2 regions of the Isoptericola sp. b515 genome follow, and region 2 is predicted to be linked to the other one. Evidence: riboswitches for the same ligand, from Rfam matches in the RefSeq annotation. Region 2 holds a riboswitch; the other holds the start of a gene.
What was found. A riboswitch is a leader RNA that binds a small molecule or an ion and turns the genes downstream of it on or off. The one in region 2 is predicted to bind S-adenosylmethionine.

Region 1: another riboswitch for S-adenosylmethionine. It lies ahead of Q6350_RS04015 (methylenetetrahydrofolate reductase); the one in region 2 lies ahead of Q6350_RS02590 (aminotransferase class V-fold PLP-dependent enzyme).

What each region holds. Positions count from the first base shown of each region.
Region 1 covers NZ_JAUQYR010000001.1:886,985-893,157, reverse strand. The annotation lists gene metE (5-methyltetrahydropteroyltriglutamate--homocysteine S-methyltransferase) at 1-1,320, opposite strand, end outside; gene Q6350_RS04015 (methylenetetrahydrofolate reductase) at 1,410-2,375, opposite strand; SAM riboswitch class I at 2,444-2,551, opposite strand; gene Q6350_RS04010 (NADP-dependent oxidoreductase) at 2,615-3,517, opposite strand; gene Q6350_RS04005 (NYN domain-containing protein) at 3,622-4,812, shown strand; gene Q6350_RS04000 (1-acyl-sn-glycerol-3-phosphate acyltransferase) at 4,860-5,507, shown strand; gene Q6350_RS03995 (App1 family protein) at 5,583-6,173, opposite strand, start outside.
Region 2 covers NZ_JAUQYR010000001.1:549,963-556,135, forward strand. The annotation lists gene Q6350_RS02575 (MaoC/PaaZ C-terminal domain-containing protein) at 1-90, shown strand, start outside; gene Q6350_RS02580 (hypothetical protein) at 169-747, opposite strand; gene Q6350_RS02585 (amidase) at 791-2,239, shown strand; gene Q6350_RS02590 (aminotransferase class V-fold PLP-dependent enzyme) at 2,246-3,670, opposite strand; SAM riboswitch class IV at 3,702-3,817, opposite strand; gene Q6350_RS02595 (rhodanese-like domain-containing protein) at 4,115-4,570, shown strand; gene Q6350_RS02600 (O-succinylhomoserine sulfhydrylase) at 4,567-5,838, shown strand; gene Q6350_RS02605 (DUF6226 family protein) at 5,857-6,126, shown strand.

The DNA.
Region 1 (6,173 bases), 340 kb from region 2:
GTCGGCCAGCGCGGCGCTCGCCTCCTCGAGCTCGGCGCGCACCGCGTCCGGCCCGTCGGTCAGGGCCCGGGCGAGCGTCGTCACCTCGCCGACCTTCTGGTCGGCGAACGCCAGCCAGCGGCGCAGCGCCTCGGTCCGCCCGGCCCGCTCGGCGGCGGGGCCGGACCAGGTCTCGTCGTCGACGTCGTGCGGCACGTGCAGCAGGGACGTCGACGTGCCGACGGCCAACGACCGGGCGCCGAGCCCGCGCAACGCCTCGAGCGTGCCCCGTCGCGCAGCGAGGTCGGTGCGCCAGACGTTGTGCCCGTCGACGACACCGGCCACCAGCGTCTTCGTGCCCAGGCCCGGGACCGAGCCGTCGGGGGCGGAGCCCCTCGGCACCGCACCCTGGACCAGGTCGATCGCGATGGCGTCGACGTCCGTCCCGGCCAGCAGCGCGAGCCCGTCCCGGGCCGGTCGGCCGTCGGCGCCCGGGGCGGCCAGCCCGCCGAACGGCGCGGCCACGAGGAGGCGCGGTCGCTCGGGCACGGTGTCCAGCGCGTCGTCCGCCGACGCGGGTGCCAGACCGGTCGCCAGCTCCCGGTAGGCCCGGGCGATCGCGGCGTCGACCCGCTCCGGGTCGGCGTCCACCGAGTCCGTCACCAGCACGGGCTCGTCGAGCTGCACCCACGGGACGCCGACGGCGGCGAGGGCCCGCAGCAGCTCGGCGTACGCCGCGACGACGTCGTCGAGCCGGTCGAGCGGGTGGAACCCGTCGCCCGCGTCGTCGGCCGCCTTCGACAGCGCCAGGAAGGTCACGGGTCCCACGAGCACCGGCCGCGTGGTGACCCCGGCCTCCTTCGCCTCGGCGTACTCGCGCACGACGCGGTGGTCGGCGAAGGAGATCGGTGTCGTCTCGCTGATCTCGGGGACCAGGTAGTGGTAGTTCGTGTCGAACCACTTGGTCATCTCCAGCGGGGCGTCCTCGCCGCGTCCGCGGGCGACGGTGAAGTAGCCGTCGAGGTCGAGGGAGCCGTCGTCGGCGTCCAGGAGGTCCCGGAACCGGGCCGGGACGGCGCCGAGCAGGGCGACGACGTCGAGCACCTGGTCGTAGTACGAGAACGAACCCGGGACGGAGCCGTCCTCGGGGTCGAGACCGAGCGCGACGAGCCGCTGCACGGTCTCGCGGCGCAGGGTGCCGGCCGCGACCTCGAGGTCGACGGCGTCCGTGCGGCCGGCCCAGTACGCCTCGACGGCGCGCTTGAGCTCACGGCGGCGGCCGATCCGGGGGTAGCCGAGGATGGTGCCGCCGGGGAACGGGGTGGTGGTCGGAACGGTCATGAGCAGTCCTTTCGCGGGCTCCGGGACGCGTGGTGGGGACGACGGGGCTCCCCGGGACGCGGGTGCGTCCCGGGCAGCGGTCCGTCCCCTCAGAGCGCGGCCGGTGCGGGGGTCGGGATGCTCGGTACCCACGGCCTGCCGGCCAGGTCGGCGTCGTCGACGGGGACGGACGCCGGACCGCCGAGGTGGACACCCTCGAGCAGGTCCAGAGCGGGACGGTGCTTGTTGAACGTGTACACGTGCAGACCGGGCGCGCCGGCGTCGAGCACCCGTTGGGCGAGCTCGGTGCCGTACGCGGTCCCGTAGGCGTACTGCGCCTCCGGGTCCGGCCGGGAGTCCAGCGCGTCCAGCAGGTGCTGGGGCGCACGGACGCCGGTGAGCTCCTCGACGCGACGGAGCCGGCGCGGCTCGGTCGTGGGCAGCAGCCCGGCGAGGATCGGGATCGTCACACCGGCCGCGCGGGCCTCGGCGACGAAGTCGGTGTAGGAGTCGGCCTGGTAGAAGAACTGGGTGACGGCGAAGGACGCGCCGGCCTGCTGCTTCTCCAGCAGGCGCCGGACCTCCTGGGCACGGGTCGTGCCGGCCTGGACGTTGCCGTCGGGGAACGCGGCCACGGCGATCGTCAGCGGGCGGGCGGCGCCGCGGACGGCGGCAGCCGGGTCGGTGGCGCACCGCCGGGCCTCGACCTCCCGCAGCAGGTGCACGAGCTCGACGGCCGAGTGGACGCCGCCGGCGGGCGGTCGCCAGTCGGGCTGGTCCCGCGGCGGGTCGCCGCGCAGCGCGAGGAAGGATCGCACCCCGGCCTCGAGGAACTCGTCGACGACCTCCGAGACGTTCTCCCGCGAGGCGCCGACGCAGGTCAGGTGCGCGATCGGCAGCACGGGCGTGCCGGCGAGGAGTCGGGAGACGACGTCGCGGGCGGTGTCCCGGTCCCCGCCGCCCGCGCCGTAGGTCACCGACACGAAGTCCGGGCGCGCGGCGACGAGCCGACGGGCGGTCTCCCAGAACTTCGGGGCGGCGTCGGGTCGCCGCGGCGGCATGAGCTCGAAGCTCACCGTCGGGCGGGACGGTTCCGGGCGCGGCGGCGCGGGGAGATGCGGGGATGCCTCGGCGACCATGCGTCACTCCATCGGGCCTGGTGTTGAGCACCTTCGTCCTCGGGAGGCTTCCGTCGGAGAACGGGTTGCTGCGGCGTCGTCGAGCCAGGACTCTCGGCCGCTCTGGATGGCTTGTCGGGGTCCGACCCTACGCGCTGTTCAGCCTGCGGACAAGCGATGTCGCATGATGAGACGTGTCAGGGGGTGAGGACGACCTTGCCCCCGCCACGGCCGCTCTCGACCAGCGCGTGGGCGCGTGCCGCGTCGTCGAGCCGCAGGACCTCGCCGAGCGTCGTGGTGAGCTCGCCCCGCGCGAGGGAGGTGACGTCCTCGGCCAGCTCGTCGGGGTCGCGCCGGGCCCCGGAGCTGAAGGTGATCCCGAGGTCGGAGGCCGCCGGGTCCGCGATGGTGACGATGCGCTCCGTCCCGCCGCGCAGCGTGATCGAGTCGGGCAGGACGCCCGCGCCGGTGGTGTCCAGGACCGCGTCGACGCCCGACGGTGCCAGGTCCCGCACCCGCTCGACGAGGCCCGGCCCGTACGTGGTCGGCGTGGCGCCGAGCGCCGCGACGCGGTCCTGGTTCGCCGGCGAGGCGGTGCCGATCACCGTCGCCCCCCGGCGTCGGGCGAGCTGCACGGCGAGCTCGCCCACCGACCCGGACGCGCCGTGCACGAGCAGGGTCTCGCCGTCGGTCACCCCGAGCACGCGCAGGACTCGGTGCGCGGTCTCCGCCGAGACGGGCACCGTGACGGCACGGGCGGGGTCGAGGCCGTCCGGGACGAGCGCGAACGTGGAGGTCAGGGCCAGCTCGGCGTACCCGCCCGTGTCGGCGAACCCGACGACCCGGTCACCGGGCCGCACGCCCGTCACGTCGTCGCCCACGGCGTCCACGACACCCACGACCTCCAGCCCCGGCACGGCGGGGAACTCCGGCAGGGGAACACCGGGGATCCGGGCGGCGCGGGTCTTGAGGTCCCAGCCGTTGACGGCCGCGGCCTCGACCCGCACGCGGACCTGGCCGGCGGCCGGTTCCGGTGCCGGGACGTCGGCGAGGTGCAGGACCTCGGGTCCGCCGAGCTCGGTGAACACGATCGCGCGCACGGGTACCTCCTGGGGCTGTGGACCTGCCGGTCCGTCGAGCGTCTCACGTCGGCTCCGGCCGTCCCGGGGCGACCCCCGGCTCGCGCGGGGCATAGTGTGGCGCCATGGAACGTGAAGAGCGCCTGGCCGTCTTCCTCGACTACGAGAACCTGGCGCTCGGCGCCCGGGAGCACCTGGGTGGGATGCAGTTCGACTTCGGTCCGATCGCGGACGCCCTGGCCGTGCGCGGCCGGGTCGTGACCCGCCGGGCGTACGCCGACTGGTCCTACTTCGACGAGGACCGCCGCATGCTGACCCGCCACCAGGTCGAGCTCATCGAGATGCCGCAGCGCATGGGGGCGTCGCGCAAGAACGCCGCCGACATCAAGATGGTCGTCGACGCGATCGAGATGGCGTTCGAACGCGACTACATCACCACGTTCGTCATGTGCACCGGCGACTCGGACTTCTCCCCGCTGGTCACCAAGCTGCGCGAGCTCGACAAGAACGTCATCGGCGTCGGCGTGGAGAAGTCCACGTCCCGCCTGCTGCCGGGGGCCTGCGACGAGTTCCTCTTCTACGACCGGCTCGAGGGCGTCGACGTGCCCGACGAGGCCGAGCAGTCCGCGCGCAAGAAGTCGTCGGGCAGGAAGTCCGGCGCCGCCACGGGGGCGACGGCTCGTGGCGGCCGACGGACCACGACCCCGACCACGGCCGCCGAGGCCATCGAGGCCCCGGCATCGGGCGCGAAGAGCCGACGCAAGAAGGCCGAGCCGGCGCCCGAACCGGCGCCGCAGGCCTCCTTGGCGCCCGAGGTCGACGAGGACGACACCCCCGCCGGCGAACCGCCGAGCATGGAGGTCAAGGTCGCCCAGACGCTCGCCGGGCTGCAGGCCTCCTCGTCCGGCTCCGTCACGGCGTCCCAGCTCAAGCGCACGCTGGTGCGCAAGGAGCCGACGTTCACCGAGTCCGACTACGGGTTCCGGACGTTCACGGAGTTCCTGCGCTACCTCGCCGACCGAGACTTCGTCGTGCTGTCCGAGGGACCGTCGACGGGTGACCCCGTGGTCGAGCTGCCCGCGCAGCCGGACAGCGCCCACGCGTTCGACCTGCTGCGGGTCGTCGTCGGCGAGGCCGGGGACAGCACGCCGCTGTCCGGGCTGAAGAACCTGCTGCGCAAGCAGCGTCCGGACTTCTCCGAGAAGGCACTCGGCTACCGGGGCTTCCTGCAGTTCTGCCGCGGTGCGGAGGAGGCGGGTGCCGTGAAGCTGGCCTGGGACGACGACGCCGAGGACTACCTCGTCAGCCTCGGCTGAGACGCCGACGCGGACGGTCGCCGGACCGGCTCGGGCACAATAGGCCGGTGACCTACCGCGTCCTCAAGCTGATCCTGTCGCTCCTGGTGTACGTGTTCCTGCGGCCCCGGGTCACGGGGCTGCACCACGTGCCGCGACGCGGGCCGGTCATCCTCGCGAGCAACCACCTGTCGTTCATCGACTCGATCATCATCCCGCTGGTGACCCCGCGGCACGTCACGTTCATCGCGAAGGCCGAGTACTGGACCGGTCGGGGGCTCAAGGGGCGCGTCTACCGCTGGTTCTTCACCACCATGGGTCACATCCCCGTGGACCGCGAGGACCCCCGTGCCGGACAGCGCTCCCTGCAGGACGCCCTGCTGGTGCTGCAGCGCGGGGACGCGTTCGGGATCTACCCCGAGGGGACCCGATCCCGCGACGGCCGGCTGCACAAGGGGCACACGGGTGTGGCCTGGCTGGCGCTGGCCGGACCCGCGCCGATCGTGCCGGTGGCGCTGCGCGGGACCGACCGGGTCCAGCCGGTCGGCCGGCGCCTGCCCCGTCCGTACCGGGGGATCCAGGTCGACTTCGGGACCCCGATCGCGCCGCAGCGGCAGCTCCCCGCCGGCATGCGGCCGGCGCAGGCCCGCCGCGAGCTCACCGACGAGGTCATGGCCTCGATCCACGCCATGAGCGGCCAGGAGCTCGGCGCCTGACCACCGGCAGCCGGCCGGCCGCATCCCGGCCCGAGTCAGTACCAGGCTCGGCGAGTCAGCACGGCACCGCGCGACTCAGTCCCGGAGCACCCCGGGCACCCGGCCGAGACCCCGCGCGAGGACGGTGCCGTCCTCGCCCCGGATCACCGGTGTCGGGGCCGCCGCGTCGTCCAGCGGGTCCGTCGTCCCGGACGCGGGGTCGGTGACCGGGGCGCGGTCCGCCCCGGCGACCTGCCGGATCGCGACAGCGGCGATCCGGTCCGGCCACCGGTCGACGGCTTCCGCGTAGATCTCCGGGTCGTGCTGCCCGTTGTCCCCGACGAGCAGCCAGCGCACGTGCGGGAACCACGACATGAGCAGGTCGAGGCTGGCGGCCTTGTGCTCCCGGCCGCTGCGGAACCACCCGGTGAGCGTCGGCCCCCAGTCGGTCAGCAGCATCGGCCCGGCGGGGTAGTCCTCCCGCGCGAGGAACGCCCGCAGCGCCCCGGCCGTGTTCCAGGCGCCGTTGGAGACGTAGAAGAACGCGCCCGCGGGATGGGTCTCCTCGAGCTCCCGGTACAGCGCCGCCATGCCGGGCACCGCGCGGCGGGAGCCCGCCCGGCGCACGAACGTGTTCCAGGTGGCCAGGAGCGGACGGGGGACACCGGTGACCAGCGTCGTGTCGTC
Region 2 (6,173 bases):
GAGGAGGGCGACGGGGCCGGGTTCTCCTACGTGGGATGGAACGCCCGCAAGGGGCTGCGGCACTTCTCCGGCGAGGTCACGCCGCTCTGAACGGCCCCCCGCCGGAGTCGGCACGTCGGCGGGCCCGAGGCGCAGCGCCTGCGCTGCCTCGGGCCCGCGACGTCGGGGTCACGCGACGACCGGCTGCTGCTCCTGCAGCTCGGGACGGTCCCGGAGCCGCCACAGGAACACCAGGAACCAGATCAGGACGACGAACGTCAGCGCGCCGAGGAGGAGCACCACCGCACCGGCGCCCACGAGCCAGCCGGTGGTCCCCGGCGTCGGGCCGGCCGAGAGCAGCACGGGGCTCGATCCGAGCCCCAGGGCGACCACCGTGAGCGCGACGTCCGTCGCCCGCAGGATCCGGGCGTGCCGGACCACCTGTGGCTCGTGCGCCAGCACGCGGGCGATCCCCGTGCAGATCGCGACGACCACCACCGTGAGCGCGAGCGTCTCGACCGCCCCGAGCACGGAGACGACGCCGGCCCCGACCGTCAGGCCGGGGACGAGCTGGACGATCGATCCGAGCCCGCCGAGCACCGCACCGACGGCGGCGACCGCAAAGGCCCGGTCGCGGACCGCGAGGAGCCGCAAGGCCTTCACCACCAGGATCCAGCCGATCAGGTCGACGACGACGTCGAACCCGTCGAAACGCAGGTCGAGAACGACGATGACCAGGCCCCCGACGACGATCTGCAGCGGTCTCATGCGGCGGAGAGTAGCGCAGGGCGTCCCGGCGTAGGGTCGGGCCATGGACGCCCTGCACGAGCAGACCGCCCTGGAGCTCCGCGACCGGCTGCGCGCCGGTGAGCTGACCCCGGGTGAGGTGACCGACCACTTCCTGGCCCGGATCGCGGCACGCAACGACGAGCTGGGCGCGTTCGCCCGCGTCACCCCCGAGAGGGCTCGGGAGCGCGCGACGCAGCTGGGTCCGCCGTCGGGGCCCCTGTGGGGGATGCCGACCGCCGACAAGGACCTGTGGAACCGGGCCGGAGTGCCGACCGGCTTCGGCACGCGCGCCATGGAGGGCTTCGTGCCCGAGGAGTCCGACGACGTCGTCCTGGACCTCGACGCCGCCGGGATCGTCAGCCTGGGCAAGACCGCGACGCCCGAGCTGGGGTTCCCCGCCTACACCGAGCCGCTGGCGGGGCCCGTGGCACGCAACCCGTGGGACCTCGCGCGCGGCGCCGGCGGCTCCAGCGGCGGGGCGGCGGTCGCGGTGGCCGCGGGCCTGCTGCCCTTCGCCCCGGGGTCCGACGGCGGGGGGTCCGTCCGGATCCCGGCCGCCGCCTGCGGCGTCGTGGGTCTCAAACCCTCGCGCGGCCTGCTGCCCGCGGGGTCCGGGATCGAGGCCCTCGGCGGCCTCGTGGTCAACGGACCGATCGCCCGGACGACGGCGGACACGGCGCTGCTGCTCGAGGGGATGCTGCGCCGGACCCCGGACGGCCACGTCGACCACCGGTTCACGCTGCGCACCCCGGCGGCGCACGCGGGGTCATACCTCGCGGCCGCGCTGCGCGGCGAGGTCCCCGGGCGGGACGACGACGGCGACCGGTTCCGGGTGGGGGTCACCACCTGGAACGCCTGGGACGACTACTACGACGTCACCGTGGCGCCGGAGGCACGGGCGGCCCTCGACGCGGGCGTCCGGGCGCTGGCGGGTCTCGGGCACGGCGTCGAGGAGCACACCTGGGACCCGGTCCCGGAGTACGGCGACGCCTTCCGCAGCCTGTGGATGGGCGGCGCGTCGGCGGTACCGATCGACGACGACGCGGTGCTGGACCAGCTCGAGCCGCTGACGGCATGGCTGATCCGCCGCGGCCGGCAGGTGCCGGCCCGCGAGCTCGCCGAGGCCCTGGCGACGCTGACCGGGTTCGAGCGGACCCTCATCGCCGGGATGGGCGACCTGGACGCCGTCGTCACTCCCGCACTGGCGATGACGCCGCGGCCGATCGGCTGGTTCGACGCCGCCGACCCGGACCACAACTTCGCCCAGCAGTGCCAGTACACGCCGTTCACGTCGTGGCTCAACGTGGCCGGGCTGCCCGCGATCACCGTGCCGACGCACTGGACGGCGGACGGGCTGCCCATGGGGGTGCAGATCATCGGCCGTCCCGGCGGCGAGGTCACGCTGCTGGCGCTCGCCGCCCAGCTCGAGGACGTGCTGCGCTGGCCGGAGAGGCACCCGCCCGTCTGGTGAGGCCGGTCAGTCGGGGACGCAGGCGAACGCCTCGTCACCGCCGGGGCCGGCCGTGGCCAGCAGGCCGTCCAGCCCGGACCCCTCGGGCACCGGACGCGGGTCGTCCACGACGACCCACAACCCGTCGACGACGGCGTAGTCGGCCCGCGGCCCGTCGGCGACGAGCGCAGCCACGGCGGCCACGAGCCGCTCGACCTCCTCGCCGGCCGTGCCGGCGCCGACGGACGCGCGGACGGCCCCGGCGCGGTACCCGAGCCGGGTGAGCAACGGGTGCGCGCAGAAGCGACCGTCCCGCACGCCGATGCCGTGCTCCGCGGACAGGTAGGCGGCGACCTGGCCGGGCTCGTAGCCGGACACCGTGAACGTGACGACGCCGACCGTGTCGGGGGCGTCGGGCCACAGACGGACGACCTCGACGCCGTCGATCGCCTCCAGCCCGTCGACCAGCCGGGCCCGCAGCGCGTCCTCGTGCTCGCGCAGGGCCACGGTGTCGACGGCGGCGAGCGTCTCGCAGGCGGCGGCGAGCGCCACCGCGCCGAGCACGTTGGGCGAGCCGGCCTCGTGGCGGGCCGGGCCGTCGTGCCAGTCGGTCCCGTCCACGCGCACGCTGCGCACCGCGCCGCCGCCGGCGAGGTAGGGCGTGCCGGCGTCCAGCCAGTCGCGGCGGCCGACCAGGGCGCCGGCACCGAACGGCGCGTAGGCCTTGTGGCCGGAGAAGGCGACGTAGTCGACCCCGGTCTGCGCCAGCGAGAAGCGGCGGTGCGGCACGAGCTGGGCGCCGTCCAGCACCACCCGGGCGCCGGCGCCGTGCGCGGCGGCGACGACGTCGGCGACCGGCAGCGTCTCGCCGGTGACGTTGGAGGCCCCGGTGACGGCCAGCAGGGCGTAACCGCGCCCCGCGGCCGCCCCGGCGGCGAGCTCGGCACGGACCGCCTCGAGCGTGGCGGCGACCGTGCCGCGACCGGTGAGGACCGTGGCGTCGGTCGCGCGCTGCCACGGCAGGAGGTTCGCGTGGTGCTCGACGTCGAGGACGAGCACGCGGCCCGGCGTGCCGTCCGCGGCGGGGACGCATCCGGCGAGCAGGTTGAGCGCGTCGGTGGTGTTGCGCACCAGCAGGGTGAGGTCGTCCGGGCGGGCACCGACGAACTCGCCGATGGTGGCGCGGGCGGACTCGTACAGCGTGGTGGAGACCTGCGAGAGGTAGCCGGCGCCCCGGTGCACCGAGGCGTACAGCGGCAGGGCCGCTGTGACGCGGTCGCCGACGGCCTGCAGCGCGGGCGCCGAGGCGGCGACGTCGAGGTTGGCGTACGGCACGCGCCGTCCGTCGACCAGCGGGGCGGGGGTGTCGTGCCCGAGGACGGGCAGCACCGGCGTCAGCGCGTCGACCCGGTCGACACTCGGACAGGCGGGGCTCTCGGCGATCGTGGTCATGGCGTCCTCCTCGGTGTCCCGGGGAGCCGTCTCCCCGCGCTTGCCCGACGCCGGTCGGCGCCGTGCCTGGTCGTCACCCGGGGCACCCCGCCGCGAGGGGAGGGTTGCCGGCCAGCGAGCCGGGGCTTGGCGCTGGCGCTCTTGACCTGGTGCCAGGTTCACGGATCCGCGCCGGGGTGTCAACAGATGGTCAGATGGTCTCGCGATGTGGTCGTCTCGCGGTCGAGCAAGCCCGGGGCGCGGCACGGCGTCCACCAAGCGAGACCGACGTCCCGCTTCATGGACGCCGTCGCGTACGATCGTGGAGACCATCCCGAGCGGCCGAGTGACGTGGCACGTCGACGCCGCAGCAACCCCGCGGGACCGTGCCGTCGTCGTCGACCGCGACGAGCGAGCACGGGACCGGGCGCGGGTGCTACCGCCACGACCGATGGGAGGAGTGCCGTGACCGCACCGATCGAACCCCGACCCGCGCAGGGCTACGCCGGCGACCTGACCCCGCAGCAGGCATGGGACCTGCTCGCCGCCGAACCCGGCGCCGTCCTGGTCGACGTCCGCACCGAAGGCGAGTGGCGCACGATCGGGGTGCCCGACGTCGCCTCGCTGGACAAGACGGCCGTCTTCACGCAGTGGGTCACCGGCGACGGCCGACCCAACCCGGGATTCCTCGCCGAGCTCGAGGCCGCCGGCGTGCCCACCGACCAGCCCGTGGTGTTCCTGTGCCGCTCCGGGCAGCGCTCCATCGGCGCCGCTCGCCTGGCGACGTCGGCGGGCTACGGCCCCGCCTACAACGTGCTCGAGGGTTTCGAGGGGCCGGTGGGCCCGTTCGGCGCCCGCGACCAGGCCGGGTGGAAGGTCCGCGAGCTGCCGCACACCGCCTACGCCGAGCCGACCCGGTGACCCGCACCGAGATCCCCACCGGCCCCGGCCCGAACCCCGAGCCGTACGGCGGCGCCGGCCACGCGCCCCTGCCCCCGACCGCACGTCCCGCCACCCTCGCCGTCCGCGGGGGCCACCGCCGCTCGGACTTCTCCGAGACGTCGGAGGCGATGTTCCTCACCCAGGGCTACACCTACGACTCCGCCGCCGACGCCGAGGCAGCGTTCGCCGGCGACCACTCCCGGTTCGTGTACTCCCGGTACGGCAACCCGACGGTGCGCACCTTCGAGGAACGCCTGCGCCTCATCGAGGGGGCCGAGGCCTGCTACTCCACCGCCACCGGGATGTCCGCGGTGTTCACCACGCTGGCCGCCCTGGTGCGCAGCGGGTCGCGGATCGTCTCGGCCCGGGCCCTGTTCGGCTCCACGAACGTCATCTACGACGAGATCCTCGCCAAGTGGGACGTGCAGGTCGACCTGGTCGACGGGCACGTGACGTCGCAGTGGGAGGAGGCCCTGGCCACCACCGCCGACGTCGTCTTCTTCGAGACACCGTCGAACCCCATGCAGGAGCTCGTCGACGTGCGGCGCGTGTGCGAGCTCGCCCACGCCGCGGGTGCCGTCGTCGTGGTCGACAACGTGTTCGCCACCCCGGTCCTGCAGCGGCCGCTCGAGCTGGGCGCCGACATCGTCGTGTACTCGGCGACCAAGCACGTCGACGGCCAGGGCCGGGTGCTCGGCGGGGCGATCCTCGGCCCCCGGGAGTTCCTGTCCGGACCGGTCGAGACGTTCCTGCGGCACACGGGGCCGTCGCTCAGCCCGTTCAACGCCTGGGTGCTGCTCAAGGGGCTGGAGACCCTCGACGTGCGGGTGCGCGCGCAGAACGCGAGCGCGCTGCAGCTCGCCGAGTACCTCGAGTCCGCCGACGGCGTCACCGGCGTGCGCTACCCGTTCCTGGCCTCCCACCCGCAGCACGAGCTGGCGAAGGCCCAGCAGACCGGGGGCGGCACCGTGGTCACGTTCGACCTCGCGGTGCCCGACGACGCCACCCCGGAGCAGGCGAAGCAGCGGACGTTCCGTTTCCTGGACGCGCTGCAGATCGTCGACATCTCGAACAACCTCGGGGACGCCAAGTCCTTGGTCACGCACCCCGCCACGACGACGCACCGGCGGCTCGGCGCCGAGGGCCGCGCGGCCGTCGGCATCCACGAGACCACGGTGCGGCTGTCCGTCGGGCTCGAGGACCCGCTGGACATCGTCGAGGACGTCGCCCAGGCGCTGCGGGCCTGACCCCCCGTTCCGCCGAGCATGCCGTCGCGGCCCGTCCCGGCACCGGGACGGGCCGCGAAGACCTGTTCGCCGTCGCGAGAGCATGGTCGCGGCGGAAGCAGGGCCGGATATGCCAGCTGCGACGCCTGCGACGAGGCCGTGGAGGCCAGCGCCGAGGACCTCGAACGGCTGGTGCTCGGCGTCGCCGCCGGGACTCTGCGCGAGTGGGTGCGCCGGAGCCGGCCGGGCGCCCGCACCGGCGGCCGCCGGCAGCCCTGGCCCCGTCGGGACGGCGTCGGCGCGCCATAGGCACCGCGGGACGTCATCCCGGTCGCCCGGATCCTGACGTCTCCACC